Regions from separate parts of the Bradyrhizobium pachyrhizi genome, predicted to be linked through region 1. Evidence: predicted binding sites of a transcription regulator. Region 1 holds the regulator's gene; each other region holds the start of a gene.

Region 1 (4,786 bases):
CCGATCGGGAAACCGCCGCCGAGCGCCTTGGCCAGCGACATCACATCCGGCGTGACGCCCGTGCGCTTGTAGGCGAACAGCTCGCCGGTGCGGCCCATGCCGGTCTGCACCTCGTCGAAGGCAAGCAGCAGGCCGTGCTCGTCGCAGAGCGCGCGCAGCGCCTTGAAGAACGCCTGCGGCGCCGAGCGCACGCCGCCCTCGCCCTGCACCGGCTCGATCAGGATGCCGGCGGTGTGCGGACCGATCGCCTTCTTCACCGCCTCGATGTCGCCATGCGGCACCTGGTCGAAGCCGTCCATCGGCGGCCCGAAGCCCTCGAGATATTTCGCCGAGCCGGTCGCCGCCAGCGTGCCCAGCGTGCGGCCGTGGAAGGCGCCCTCGAAGGTGATGATGCGGTAGCGCTCGCCGTGGCCCTTGGAGAAGTGATAGTGGCGGACCAGCTTGATCACGCCCTCCATCGCTTCCGCGCCGGAATTGCAGAAGAACACGAAGTCGGCAAAGCTCTGCTCGCACAGCCGCGCGGCAAGCGCCTCGCCGTCCGGGCTCTTGAACAGGTTCGACATGTGCCAGAGTTTGGTCGCCTGCTCCTGCAGCGCCTTGACCAGATGCGGATGCGCATGCCCGAGCGCGTTGACCGCGACGCCCGAGGTGAAATCGAGATAGCGGTCGCCGTTGGTTGCGATCAGCCAGGCGCCCTCACCGCGCTCGAAGCCGAGATCGACCCTGGCGAAGACGGGGAGCAGATGCGACGTGGCAGCGTTGGTCATGGCGATCACTGACGGTTTGAAGCCGACAATTGCCGCGCGCCTTGACGCCAGCGCAGCAACGGCCAGCTTCGGAAAACAAAACGGCCGCCTTTGCGGGCGGCACGTGGCGGGCATTCTATGCTGCGGTCAGTAAGTGTCAATCGCCACGAAGTGGCCTTCCTGCAATGCGAAACGAGCGCAATCCGGAGCATTCCGGTGCGGTGGAAAAGCCTCATCGAAATGCTTAACTGTGTGGGAACATGTGGACGCACGGCCGCGGACTCTTGCGCCTGAGTCACGCCATATTGTAGCGTTTGGCCTGTCGGGTACGACATCTCGTGCGGCGGTACTGGACCCTCTAAGTAGCCTTCGTGTCTCGCGTAAACGTTCGGGCGCAACACCGTGCCCGGCGAGGGCTAAGGGATTCTGGCCGCAGGGATATTTGTCCAGATTGGCTCGCAGCGCCGCTCCAACGATTGGCCGGCGCTACGCGAAGGGAAGAATGCGATGACTGTATTGACCTGGTCCGACGATCGCGTCGAGCAGCTGAAGAAGCTCTGGGAGTCCGGCCTGTCGGCCAGCCAGATCGCGGCGGAACTTGGCAATGTGACGCGAAACGCCGTGATCGGCAAAGTGCATCGGCTCGGCCTCTCCGGCCGCGCCAAGGCGCCCTCCACGGCCGCGCCGCGGCAGCGCAAGGCTCGCCCCGCCCAGCACATGATGCGGGTGGCGCGACCGGTCTCGCGCGGCAACACCGCGCTGGCGCACGCCTTCGAGGTCGAAATGGAGCCCGATCCGATCTCCTACGACAATGTGGTGCCAATGAGCCAGCGGCTCTCGCTGCTCGAGCTGAACGAGGCCACCTGTCATTGGCCGGTCGGCGATCCCTCGAGCCCGGAATTCTTCTTCTGCGGCGGCAAGGCGCTCGCCGGCCTGCCCTATTGCGCGCATCACTCGCGCGTCGCCTACCAGCCCGCCGCCGATCGCCGCCGGCCGTCGGCGAAACCGCAGATCAAGTGAGCACTCGGGAAAACGTCGGAAGACCTCAAAAACAAATCCCCGCGAAAGCGGGGATTTTTTTGTGTGACGCAGCCCGGCTATATCACCAGCGTCGTCCCGGCGCATGCCGGGACCCATACGCCGCGGCCGGCGCAATCGGCAAGCGGCCAGACGGCTTTCTAACAACGCCCATTGGTGGCTATTGATCCCGGCTTTCGCCGTGTTGCGGTTTATGAATGCCGCTTGGCCGTTACGGCTGCGGCTCGGCCTTGGCAAAGCGGTCATCGAGCGCGTAGCCGGCGCCGCGCACGGTGCGGATCGGGTCCTGCTCGCGGCCGGGATTGAGGAGCTTACGCAGACGGCCGATATGCACGTCGACGGTGCGCTCATCGATGTAGATGTCGCGGCCCCAGACGCTGTCGAGCAGTTGCTCGCGGCTGAAGACGCGGCCGGGATGCTCGAGGAAGAATTCGAGCAGGCGATACTCGGTCGGCCCGAGATCGATCGGACGGCCCGAGCGCGCCACGCGGCGCTTCTCGCGGTCGAGCTCGATGTCGCCGTAGGTCAACACGGTCGCAAGCCGCTCCGGGCTGGCGCGGCGCAAGAGGCCCTTCACCCGCGCCAGCAGCTCCGGCACCGAGAACGGCTTGACGATGTAATCGTCGGCGCCGGTGGCAAGCCCGCGTACGCGCTCGCTTTCCTCGCCGCGCGCGGTCAGCATGATGATCGGAAGTTGCTTGGTCTCGGGCCGCGCCCGCAGGCGGCGGCACAGCTCGATGCCGGACAGGCCCGGCAGCATCCAGTCCAGCACCACGAGGTCGGGAACGCGCTCCTTCAGGCGGGTGTCGGCATCGTCGCCGCGCCCGACCGTCTCGACATCGTAGCCTTCCGCATCGAGATTGTAGCGCAACAGCGTCGTCAGCGCTTCCTCGTCTTCGACTACCAGAATGCGTGCGCTCATCGGTTTAAGTTCTTTCTCTGTGGTGATCCGTTGCCCAGACGCAAACCGAAACGCTTACTTCCTTGAGCATAGTCCCCGCGGAAACGAGTTGTCGAAGGACAATCCGGTTCCGCGCTTGCCGATCAAGCCTCAGCTGCCCGGCACCGTGGTGGCAAAAGTGGTCATGTCGCCCTTCGGGCGCTTGTCGGTGATCTGCTGGCCCTCGATCATGTAGAATACGGTCTCGGCGATATTGGTGGCGTGATCGCCGATCCGCTCGATGTTCTTGGCGCAGAACATCAGATGGATGCAGAACGAGATGTTGCGCGGATCTTCCATCATGTAGGTGAGCAGTTCGCGGAACAGCGAGGTGCAGATCGCATCGACCTCCTCGTCGCCCTTCCAGACGTTCATCGCCGCCGGCAGGTCGTGCGCGGCATAGGCGTCGAGCACCGACTTGACCTGCGACAGCACGAGGTCGGTCATGTGCTCGAGGCCGCGGATCAGCTTCAGCGGCTGGAAATCGCTCTCCAGCGCCGCGACGCGCTTGCCCATGTTCTTGGCGAGGTCGCCGATCCGCTCGAGGTCGGTGGCGACGCGCATCGCGCTGACGATCTCACGCAGGTCGATCGCCATCGGCTGGCGGCGCGCGATCGTCAGCACCGCGCGCTCTTCGATGTTGCGCTGCAGATTGTCGATCTCGATGTCGGCGGCGACCACGCGCTTGCCGAGCGCGACGTCGCGACGGATCAGCGCGTCGACCGACTCGGTAATCATCCGTTCGACCAGGCCGCCCATCTCGGCGACCAGGCGGGTCAACTCCTGCAGGTCGCTGTCGAATGCCTTGGCGGTATGTTCAGAAGCCATCGCTTGTCTCCCTCAACCATGGTCCCGGGGATCATGGTTTCGTGTCCTGAATTTTAGCATGACCTGATCGGAAAACCGGTTGCCACTTTTCCGGATCATGCGCCGGTCAACCGAACCGGCCGGTGATGTAGTCCTGGGTGCGCCGATCGCTCGGTGAGGTGAAGATCTTGTTGGTGTCGTCGAACTCGATCAGCTCGCCGAGATACATGAAGGCGGTCTTGTCGGAGACGCGCGCCGCCTGCTGCATGTTGTGGGTGACGATCGCGATCGTGTAGTCCTCGGAGAGCTCCTGGATCAGTTCCTCGACCTTGGCGGTCGAGATCGGGTCGAGCGCCGAGCACGGCTCGTCGAACAGGATCACCTCGGGACGCACCGCCACGGTGCGCGCGATGCACAGCCGCTGCTGCTGGCCGCCGGAGAGCGACAGGCCGGAGGCGTTCAGCTTGTCCTTGACCTCGTTCCACAGCGCGCCGCCGCGCAGCGCCTTCTCGACCCGGTCGTCCATCTCGGACTTCGAGATCTTCTCGTAGAGGCGGATGCCGAAGGCGATGTTCTCGTAGATCGTCATCGGGAACGGCGTCGGCTTCTGGAACACCATGCCGACCCGCGCGCGCAGCAAGTTGAGGTCGAGCTTGGGGTCGAGAATGTTGGTCTGGTCCAGCATCAGCTGGCCGACCGCGCGCTGGCCCGGATACAGGTCGTACATCCGGTTGAAGATGCGCAGCAGGGTCGACTTGCCGCAGCCGGACGGGCCGATGAACGCCGTGACGCGGTTGGTGCCGAGCGTCAGGTTGATGTTCTTCAGCGCGTGGTGCTCGCCGTAATAGAAGTTGAGGTTGCGCACCGTGACTTTCGGCGGCGCTTCCGGCAGCGGAACCTGGGGAACGTGGCCCGCGGCAGTCGTGGAGACAGAAAGCTCGGTCATTTTGCGGCCCTTTCGGCACCAAGGATACGCGCGCCGATATTCAACGCGAGCACGGTGAATGTGATGAGCAGCGCACCGCTCCACGCCAGCTCTTTCCAGTAGGCGTAGGGGCTCTGCACGAAATTGTTGATGGTCACCGGCAGGTTGGCCATCGTCTTGGTCAGATCCAGGCTGAAGAACTGGTTCGACAGCGCGGTGAACAGCAGCGGCGCGGTCTCGCCGGCGACGCGGGCGGTCGCCAGCAGCACGCCGGTGATCAGACCCGATCGCGCCGCGCGATAAGCGATCCGCTTGATCACCAACGAACGC
Region 2 (4,786 bases), 4.1 Mb from region 1:
ATCGAAGCCCGGCGTCAGCAATGTGAGCTTGTTCGGGTCGGTCATGGCAAAGCCCGCGGTCAGCTCGGGGAAGCCGTGCCAGGTCTCGCCGGGATTGAGCTGCCAGTAGGACGGGTTGGTCGCGAGCTGGTCGGTCGAAATCGTCTCCCAGGCGACATTGTGCACGCCGTTCTCGCGCGCGACGTCGGGGATCATGACGCGATCCGGCACGAACGGCTCGAAGAACCAGCGCCGCTCGGGCCGCGTCTCCTTCTCCTCGAACTCGCGCTTCACCGCCCGGATCTTCTTGCGCAGCTCGATACCGAGCCGGATCGTGTCGTCCCACAAGACTTCGCCGGAACGCCCCTTCATCATCTGTGCGCCGACATCGAGCGAGGCGAAGATCGGGTAGAACGGCGACGTCGAGGCGTGCTGCATGAAGCTTTCGTTGAAGCGGCGGTGCTCGACCCGGCGCTTCTGGCCCTTGATGTGGCGGTCGCGGATGTGGATCTGCGAGGCCTGCGAGAAGCTCGCGAGCTGCTTGTGGGTCGATTGGGTCGCGATGATGCCGGGCGCCTCGGGGCCGAGATCGGACAATCCCATCGCGAAGCGGCCGGAATAGATCGGGTGGAATTTCATGAAGCCGGCCCAGGCCTCGTCGAACAGGATGTAGTCGCAGAGATGGCCGATCCGCTTGAGGATCATCTCGGCCGAGTGGATGGTGCCGTCATAGGTGCACTGCTCGACTACAGCGACGCGGAACGGGCGCTTCTTCTTCCAGGCGTTCTCGTCCCTGACCAGCGGGTGCTTGCGGATGTGGCCGCGCAGCGTGCCCTCGTCGAGCAGGTCCCAACGCATCGGCCCGATCAGGCCCCAGGCGTTGCGCACCGTCGGCACGTAGACCGGGATGCCGCCGCCGATCAGCAGCGCGCCGTGATGCGCGGCCTTGTGGTTGTTGCGGTCGAACAGCACGAGGTCGCCGTCGGTGACCAGCGAGCCGAGCGCGACCTTGTTGGAGGTCGAGGTGCCGTTGAGCACGAAATAGGTCTTCTCGGCGCCGAAGATCCGCGCCGCCTCCTTCTGCGCCCGCAGCGCCGGTCCCTCATGGGTGAGGAGGTCGCCGAGGTCGAGCACGGAATTGTCGAGGTCGTCGCGGAACACGGCTTCGCCGAGATGTTCGACGAACACCCGTCCGATCGGACTGCGGCTGTAGAACACGCCGCCATTATGGCCCGGGCAGGTCCAGAGCTGGTTGCCTTCCTCGGCATAATCGACCAGTGCGCCGAAGAACGGCGTCTTCAAATTCTCGGCATATTGCTTCAGCCTGGAGATCAGGTTCTTGGCGATGAAGGGCGGGGTTTCCTCGGACAGGAACACGTAGCCGTCGATGAAATCGAGCACCTCGACCGGCAGGTCCTCGAACCGCTTGCGCCGGATCAACAGGATGATCGGGAAGTCGAGGCCGCGCCGGCGCATCAGATTGATCAGCGCCGCGGTCTTGCCTTCAAGGCCCTTCTTGCCCCAATCGACCACCATGCAGCCGATCGCGGCGTCGGTCTGCACCGCGATCTCGGCATCTTCCAGCTTGCGGGCGCGGACCACCTCAAAGCCGGAGCGCTCGATCTCGGCGATGATCTGGTTGAAGCGGATGCCCTCGAGGTCGTCGGCCTCGAACACCGGCGCAGCGAACAGGAAGTTGAAGCGTTTGAAATAGTCCATGCGTGTCCCCGAACTGGTCCGGCGCTGACGTGTCGGCACAATTCATGACAGGCAGATGACAATGGGGCGGACGGAGGATCGAATACGTTGTTGGGGACGCAATCCCTCACTGCACGGCGTCAGCCCGTGGATATTCGAGCTGCATGGCGACGAAATCGGCCGTATCACGGCCATAGCGTGTTTCGATCCCGGCAAGCGCCCGGTCGAGCGCCTGCGCGGGCGGCGCGGTGCCGACCGCGGGCAGCAGACGATCTGCGGACCAATCCGGCGCCACGACTTGCGGATAGACGCGCAGGCCGTTGCGTGTCGTCACGACGTCGCCGGTCGCGGCGAACGTCACGGCATGCGAGCGGTAGGTCCGCGACCAGCTGTCGGCGACCAGCGCCAGCGAGACCTCGTCGACGCCGGGAGCCAGCGCGAGGCCGAGCTGTTCCCGGTTCCAGAACGCCAGCGTGTTCCGGATGGCGGTCAGCGCGAAAGGACGCGTGAACTTGAAGGCGTTGCTGTCATGTCGCGCATCCCAGCCCGGCAAGCCGATCTCGCGCGCGACGGCCTCGGCCCTGGTGCGGCCGGCGATCGCCTCGATCAGGGTCAGCGACATCGGCATCGACGCCGAAATCCCCGTCGTCGTCGCGACGCCGCGGTCGGCCACGATGCGGCGGTCGGCGACGTACCGGATCTCGGGATGTTTGTTGCGCCAGTTCTTCAGGTAAAACCAGTGCGTGGTGGCGTGCCTGCCGTCGAGCAGGCCGGTCGAGGCGAGCACCTTGGCGCCGGCGCAGACGGCGACGATCACAGCGCCTTTCTCCGCCTGCTGCCGGATCCATTGCATGACCGCCGGATCGTCATCGCGGCTCATCGCCGGCACGATGACGTAGTCGGCGCCGTCGGGATGTGCGGTATCGAATGCGGCGATGGTCGCATCAGGCTCGACCTTCAGCACCGGGAACAGCGCGACCGGACCGGGTCCCGTCGCCAGCGTGACGACATCGGCAACATCGGCGCGCTTGAGGATGCCGTAGGGCATCAGGTAATCGGTGGTCTCGGTCATGTCGTTGATGCCGAGCATCGCGATCAACGGGCGCGACCGCTTCGGCGGCGTCAGCGCCGCGAGCGTTGCATCCTGCTCGGCCTTGGCGATCGGAGGCGGAAGGCGGAACGCCGATGTGGCGGGCAGGGTAAAGAGCCAGATGCCGCCGATGATTGGAACCAGCGCGGCAACGGCGATGCCGCTCCACGCGAGAAGCCGCCAGGTCATGATGATCGATCTCAAAATATCCGCGTGCGTCGCCCGGCAAGCAAGCTACTCGCCGGTCACGTCGACCAAAACGGCGAAATTCCCGCAAAAACGGACACGCGAACAAAGCGGCTCAAAGGCATCGCCCGGACGAGCGACAGCGACATCCGGGGCGGTCCTTCCCCGCATGTCGCTCCGCTCATGCGGGCTACGCGACGCGCTCAGTAGACGAGGTTCGTACCCGGCGGCTTTTCCAGTGCCGCCGCCAGCGTCCGATACTCCTCGCAGTCGGTGCCACAGATCTCGGCGATCCGCTGCAGATGATACTGCGCCTGATCGCGGTTTCCCTGTTCGATCTGCCACAGGCCGTAGTAGTTCCACGTCAGGACGTGGTTCGGATCGGCCTTGAGCGCACGTTCGTACCAGACTTGCGATTGCTTGTAGTCGCCGAGCTTGCGATAGGAATAGCCGATCAGGTTCGCGACGTTCGGCTGATCATCGCGGCCGAGTGCGTGCAACTGATCGATCGCGGCGGCGTAGTCGTTGCGTTCGTAGATTGTCGCATAGGCCGCGCGATAGCCGTCGCGGAATGCCGGGTCTTCGAAGCCGGACTGCTTGACGGGTTTCTTGACCTTGTGCGTGGTCTTTCTGTCCTTCTGCTGGGGATAGGACGGCGCGGGAGTGCCGTAGCTCGACCCGTATGGATCGCCACCACCACCACCACCGCCGCCTCCGCCAGCCGCGATGGCGGTCTGCGGTGGGAACAGAATGATCGGCGCTGTCAGAAATGCCGCAAGCATCATCGGTGACTTGATCATGTACGCCTCCCGATTTGACAAGGACAGTTATTGACCTGAAGCACTAACTCCCGATCGCGGGAGACATTCCGCGCGTTTTGAGAAATTGTTTGCCGAAGCGGCAATCGCACTGTCTCATCGGGACGTCGCGCTTTCACGTGCACGCCGGCTGAGCGTTTTGTTCACGCCATCGATATCGGAGTCGAAACTGACATCGGTGTCAGAATCAAACTCAAATGCCCAATGGCCAGCTGGACCCGCGGCAAGGAGGACGATCGATGATGAAAACGGACCTCGCCGAGATCTACCGCAACTACATTGCCTGTTTGAATCGCCAGGACTGGCCGCAACTCGGTCAGTTCGTTGACGAGGACGTGTGCCACAACGGCCGGCGGCTCGGGTTATCCGGCTATCGCGAGATGCTGGAAGGGGACTTTCGCGACATCCCGGACCTTCGCTTCAATATCGTTCTGCTGGTGTCGGATGCGTCCCATGTCGCAAGCCGGCTGGCGTTCGACTGTTCGCCGAACGGCGCATTCCTCGGTCTCGGCGTCAACGGCAAGCGCGTCTCGTTTGCCGAGAACGTGTTCTATGAATTCCGCGACGGGAAGATCGTGCAGGTCTGGTCGGTGATCGACAAGGCTGCGATCGAGGCCCAGCTGTAGCGGCGGAGCCTGGATGAACGTGACGCCGCTACTTCCGCTCCGGATGCCAGGCGCCGTCCCAATCCGCCGCCGGCGGGTTCTGCACAAAAGCTGCGACGCGCGCCTTCATAGCGATCGACGGGCCGTCGCCAGGCGCCGCCGCCAGCGCCGCGGCGAAGGCTTGCTCGGCGTCATCCCAGCGGCGGTCGCGATAGGCGGCGAGGCCGTCCGCGTAACGCTGCCGCAACTCGGTCTGCGCCGGCGTCAGTTCGTCCTTCTTGCCGAGGATTTCGAACACCGCGACCGGCTGGGTCTGCCCCATCACGACGAGACGGTCGATCTCGCGCAGCTCGATGGTTGCGGCGCAGGCCGCGGCGGTGGCCTCCGAGATCAGGCTGCGGCTGCCGTAA
Region 3 (4,786 bases), 3.7 Mb from region 1:
CCGGTCCGCTGCAGCATTTCGGGCTTGAGGAAAATCTGGCTGCCGACGCGTTCGTTGAGAACGGGGAAGGTCAGGAGCGGCGTGCGCACCGCGAACGGCGCGACCACCCTTGCGGCGGCATCGATGTCCGCGGCAGCGACGGGTGGATTGAGAACGGTGTCCGTCATTCGCGATTTGTATCGCGGCGCCGGGCTGGCGGGCAAGACGCTTTAGCGTGACCTGACTAGCGTGAGGTCGGCTGGGTCGCCGGCAGCGCCACAAAATGGTGCTCTTCGGCACCGAATTCGAGCGCCTCCCCCTCGCCGTCTGGCGGCGCGGGGCGGACGTTCATGCAGCGGTCGATGAACACCCGGGCTGAGGCTTGCCAGGTGTGAAGCGCGGCAAAATCGACGCAGGCCTGCCGCGGGATGCTGAGCGCCTCCAGGCAGGCATGGCGCAGATCCGCGTCGAGCACGCCGACCGGCGCCGCGCCGATCACGTCGCGGGGACCGGTGACCGGAAAAGCGGCAACCGGCAGGCCGCTGGCCAACGCTTCCAGCAGCACCAGACCAAACGTATCCGTACGGCTCGGGAAAACGAACACATCGGCCGCGGCGTAGATCTCAGCCAATTCTTCCCCATGGCGGGCGCCGAGGAACACAGCGTCCGGATATTTCCGCTCCAGCGCCGCCCGCGCCGGGCCGTCGCCGACCACGACCTTGGTTCCCGGCAAATCGAGATCGAGGAACGCCTCGAGATTCTTCTCCACCGCCACCCGGCCGACGCTGAGATAGACCGGCTGCGGCAGGCAGAGATCGACGTCGCGCGGATGGAACAATGCGGTATCGACGCCGCGCGACCACAGCACCACGTTGCGGAAGCCGCGCTGACGCAACTCGGCCGCCAGCGCCGGAGTCGCCGCCATCACCGCCCGGCTCGGCCTGTGGAACCAGCGCAGCGCCCGCCACACCCAGGCTTCCGGGACAGGCGTCCGCGCCGAGACGTATTCGGGGAAGCGGGTGTGGAAGCTCGTCGTGAACGGCAGGCCGCGCTTGCGGCAGTAGCGGCGCACCGCAAGCCCGATCGGGCCCTCGGTCGCGATATGGATGCTGTCGGGCCTCGCCGCCTCGATCAGACTTGCGACCTTGGCCCGGTACGGCAGCGCCAGCCTCAGATCGCGGTAGCTCGGCATCGCGAAGGTGCGGAATTCGTCCGGCGTCAGGAAGCTCACCTCGACGCCGAGCGATTTCGCCGCCTGTGCCATCATGGTCAGCGTGCGGACAACCCCGTTGACCTGGGGATGCCACGCATCGGTCGCGACCAGGATATGCGTCATGCAGCGCGTGCCGTCACTCGCGGAACCGGCGCGATCCGGCGCACCGGGTCGGTCCAGGTGATGATCTCGAAATGGCCGTCCTCGTGCTCGGCGAGCGCGGTGCAGCTCTCCACCCAGTCGCCGCAATTCATGTAGCGGATGCCCTGCTCGTCATGAATCGTCGCGTAGTGGATGTGGCCGCAGATCACGCCGTCGCAGCCGTGGCGCCGCGCCTCGCCGGCAAGCGTCGCCTCGAACGCGCCGATATAGTTCACCGCCTTCTTGACCTTCAGCTTGGCCCATTGCGACAGCGACCAGTACGGCACGCCGAACATCTTGCGGAAGAAGTTGACGAAGCGATTCATCTGGATCGCGAAATCGTAGGCCTTGTCGCCGAGATGGGCGAGCCAGCGCGCGTTCTGCACCACGAGATCGAAAATGTCGCCGTGGATCACGAGGTAGCGCTTGCCGTCGGCGCCGGTGTGAACGGTGTTCTCCACCACGTCGATGCCGCCGAAATGCGTGCCGTAATATTTGCGCAGGAACTCGTCGTGGTTGCCCGGGACGTAGATCACCTTGGCGCCCTTGCGCGCCTTGCGCAGCATCTTCTGCACGAAATCGTTATGGGTCTGCGGCCAGTACCAGTTTGACTTCAGCGCCCAGCCGTCGACGATATCACCAACGAGGTAGATCGTGTCGGCATCGTGAGAGCGGAGGAAGTCCAGCAGGCGGTCTGCTTGCGAACCGCGGGCTCCGAGATGGACATCGGAGATAAACAAAGTGCGAAAGTGCCGCTCGGGACTTTCTTCACTCAAGGAGTCGCTTCCCATGCCTGTGCACCTAACAGATTCCTGTGACAAGGCGATGACGATCCCCGCGACCCAAGGCCCCACAAACAGTTAACGAGAATCAGCAGTACGCCGCTTCCCTGCGGATAACAGCAGCGTGCGACAATCTGGCGACATCGGCGGTCGCGACTATGTGGAAGAGGCACTGAAATGCACAGGAACGCTGATCTACCGTCATTGCGAGCGACGCGAACCAATCCATTGCGCCGCAAGCGGGGAAATGGATTGCTTCGTCGCTATCGCTCCTCGCAATGACGGGCTCCATCTTCAGTGAACGAAGACGACGTAGCCCGGATGAAGCTAAGCGTAATCCGGGGTTCTGCGTCCGCGGATGATCTGTTCCCGGATTTCGCTGCGCTCCATCCGGGCTACGCAGCTCCGGGCTTCAATAATATTTGTGAAAGTGATGCACCGGCCCATGGCCGTGGCCGACGGCAAAACGATCGGCGGCGGCGATTGCTTCGGTGATCCAGGCCTTGGCGTTGCGCACGGAGGTCTCCATGCTCTCGCCCTTCGCGAGCCCTGCTGCGATTGCCGAGGACAGCGAGCAGCCGGTGCCATGCGTATTGGCGGTCGCAATCCGCGGCGCAGCCAGCGCGATGCTGCGCTCGGCGTCGATCAGATAGTCGATGCTGTCGGCGCCGTGGCCGTGGCCGCCTTTGACCAGCACCGCACGACACCCCATCGCCAGCAATCGCTTGCCTTGTCGCTCGACGTCGGCCTCGCTTGAGGCGACCGGCTCGTTCAAGAGCGCCGCCGCTTCCGGCAGGTTCGGCGTGATCAGCGAGGCCAGCGGAAACAGCAGGGTCTTCAGCGCATCGACCGCCTCGGCGGCAAGCAGCCGATCGCCGGAGGTAGCGACCATCACCGGATCGAGCACGACATGGCGCGGCGCCCAGCGCCTCAGCCCATCGGCGATCGCTGCAATTGTCTCGGCCTGCGCCACCATGCCGATCTTGACCGCGCCGACCTCGAGGTCAGAGAACACCGCATCGATCTGGGCGGCGACGAATGACGCGGGCACCGGATGGATGCCGCTGACCCCCGTGGTGTTCTGCGCGGTCAGCGCCGTGATCGCGGAGGCGCCATAGACCCCGAGCGCCGCAAAGCTCTTGAGGTCGGCCTGGATGCCCGCCCCGCCCGAGGAGTCCGAGCCGGCAATGGTGAGCGCGACCGGCGTCATCTTGCAGCACCAGCGGTTGATACGAATGAGACCATCACGAACAAGACCATGGCCTGTCCTAGCCCGGCCGCCGATCGGCAGCAAGTTCGCCTGACTTTACCGCAAGTTGGCCTCGCCTTGACCCCTCGCCTCGCCCCCTTGCCTTGGCCGCCCGTTTTGGGCCTATAGTCGCGGAAATCCCCGGAGACGACTTTGATGGTTCCTTTCTTCGTCCAGATCAAATGCAAGCTCGGCCAGTCCTACACCGTCGCCAATGCACTGGCGGAGGCCGAGATTGCGTCCGAGATCTATTCCACCGCGGGCAACTACGACCTCCTGGTCAAGTTCTACGTCGACCACGACACCGACATCGGCCACTTCATCAACGAGAAGGTTCAGGTGATCCCGGGCATCCAGGACACCCTCACGATCATCACCTTCAAGGCGTTCGGCGCGAAGTAGGACGCGCCCGCGAGAGCATGATGAGATCAGGTCGAGCTTGAACGGCGTCGAAAGTTCACCTCTCCCTTGGGAGAGGTGAACCGAAACCGCGGCGAGCCGATTCAACCAAAACCCATCCCGCTTTACGACTCCTTCTCCTTCTTCACCGGCTTCGGCGGCCCCTCGACCGGCAGCAGCGACTTGATGTACTCGGCGATCGCGTCGCGGTCGGACGACGACAGTTGCGAGGTGTTGCGGATCACACGCACCATCGACCCACCGGCGGAGTCGCCGTCCGGCGTCTGGCCGCTCTCGAGGAAATAGGCGATATCCTTCACACTCCAGTCCGAGATCCCCCTCGGCGTGATGTTGGGCACCCAGCCTTCGCCCTCCGGATTCGGACCACCCGCGAAGCGCTGCGCGGTGACGATGCCGCCGAGGACATTCCGCGGGCTGTGGCACTCGGCGCAATGGCCGAAGCTGTTGACGAGATAGGCGCCGCGATACCAATGCGCCGAGCGGCTTGCATCCGCGATGAACGGCTTGCCGTTCATGAACAGGAATTTCCAGACGCCGACATTGCGCCTGACGTTGAACGGAAACGGCAAATCGTGGTCGCGCACCTTGCCGGCGACCGGCGGCAAGGTCTTCAGATAGGCGAACAGGTCGCGCACATCGCTGACCTTGGCGTGCTGATAGGACGGATACGGAAACGCCGGGAAATAGTGCGCGCCCGACGGCGAGGTGCCCTTCATGACCGCGGTGACGAAATCGGCCTCGCTCCAGCGGCCGATGCCGTCGTTCGGGTCGGGCGAGATGTTCGGCGCATAGAAGGTGCCGAACGGCGAGGGGATCGCGAGCCCGCCGCCGAGCCGCGTGCGGTCGTCCTGCTTCGGCACGGCATGGCAGGAGGAACATCCCCCGGCATTGAACGTTGTGAGGCCGTTGGCCAGGTCAGGCTGATAGGCAGGCAGCGCGCCGGCGGCAACGGTCGCGGGGATCGTCAGCCACCAGAACACGCCAAAGCCGATTACGCCGGCC

The links. Region 1 encodes PhoB, which activates phosphate uptake and scavenging genes when phosphate is short. Its sites were predicted from a motif close to TGTCATNNANCTGTCAT; they were not measured.
Region 2: QA639_RS26955 (Orn/Lys/Arg family decarboxylase) is a predicted target of PhoB. The motif match lies at 1,743-1,759, and genes of this name have one in related genera.
Region 3: QA639_RS29110 (UDP-2,3-diacylglucosamine diphosphatase) is a predicted target of PhoB. The motif match lies at 2,148-2,164, and genes of this name have one in related genera.

Annotation. Positions count from the first base shown of each region.
Region 1 covers NZ_CP121667.1:966,235-971,020, reverse strand. The annotation lists gene QA639_RS04365 (aspartate aminotransferase family protein) at 1-767, opposite strand, end outside; gene QA639_RS04360 (GcrA family cell cycle regulator) at 1,254-1,766, shown strand; gene phoB (phosphate regulon transcriptional regulator PhoB) at 1,996-2,706, opposite strand; gene phoU (phosphate signaling complex protein PhoU) at 2,836-3,552, opposite strand; gene pstB (phosphate ABC transporter ATP-binding protein PstB) at 3,659-4,477, opposite strand; gene pstA (phosphate ABC transporter permease PstA) at 4,474-4,786, opposite strand, start outside.
Region 2 covers NZ_CP121667.1:5,681,521-5,686,306, reverse strand. The annotation lists gene QA639_RS26955 (Orn/Lys/Arg family decarboxylase) at 1-1,698, opposite strand, end outside; gene QA639_RS26950 (DJ-1/PfpI family protein) at 1,805-2,956, opposite strand; gene QA639_RS26945 (tetratricopeptide repeat protein) at 3,157-3,753, opposite strand; gene QA639_RS26940 (ester cyclase) at 4,011-4,397, shown strand; gene QA639_RS26935 (adenylate/guanylate cyclase domain-containing protein) at 4,426-4,786, opposite strand, start outside.
Region 3 covers NZ_CP121667.1:6,119,805-6,124,590, forward strand. The annotation lists gene QA639_RS29100 (threonine/serine dehydratase family protein) at 1-167, opposite strand, end outside; gene QA639_RS29105 (glycosyltransferase family 4 protein) at 224-1,315, opposite strand; gene QA639_RS29110 (UDP-2,3-diacylglucosamine diphosphatase) at 1,312-2,124, opposite strand; gene thiD (bifunctional hydroxymethylpyrimidine kinase/phosphomethylpyrimidine kinase) at 2,528-3,325, opposite strand; gene QA639_RS29120 (Lrp/AsnC ligand binding domain-containing protein) at 3,521-3,766, shown strand; gene QA639_RS29125 (c-type cytochrome) at 3,889-4,786, opposite strand, start outside.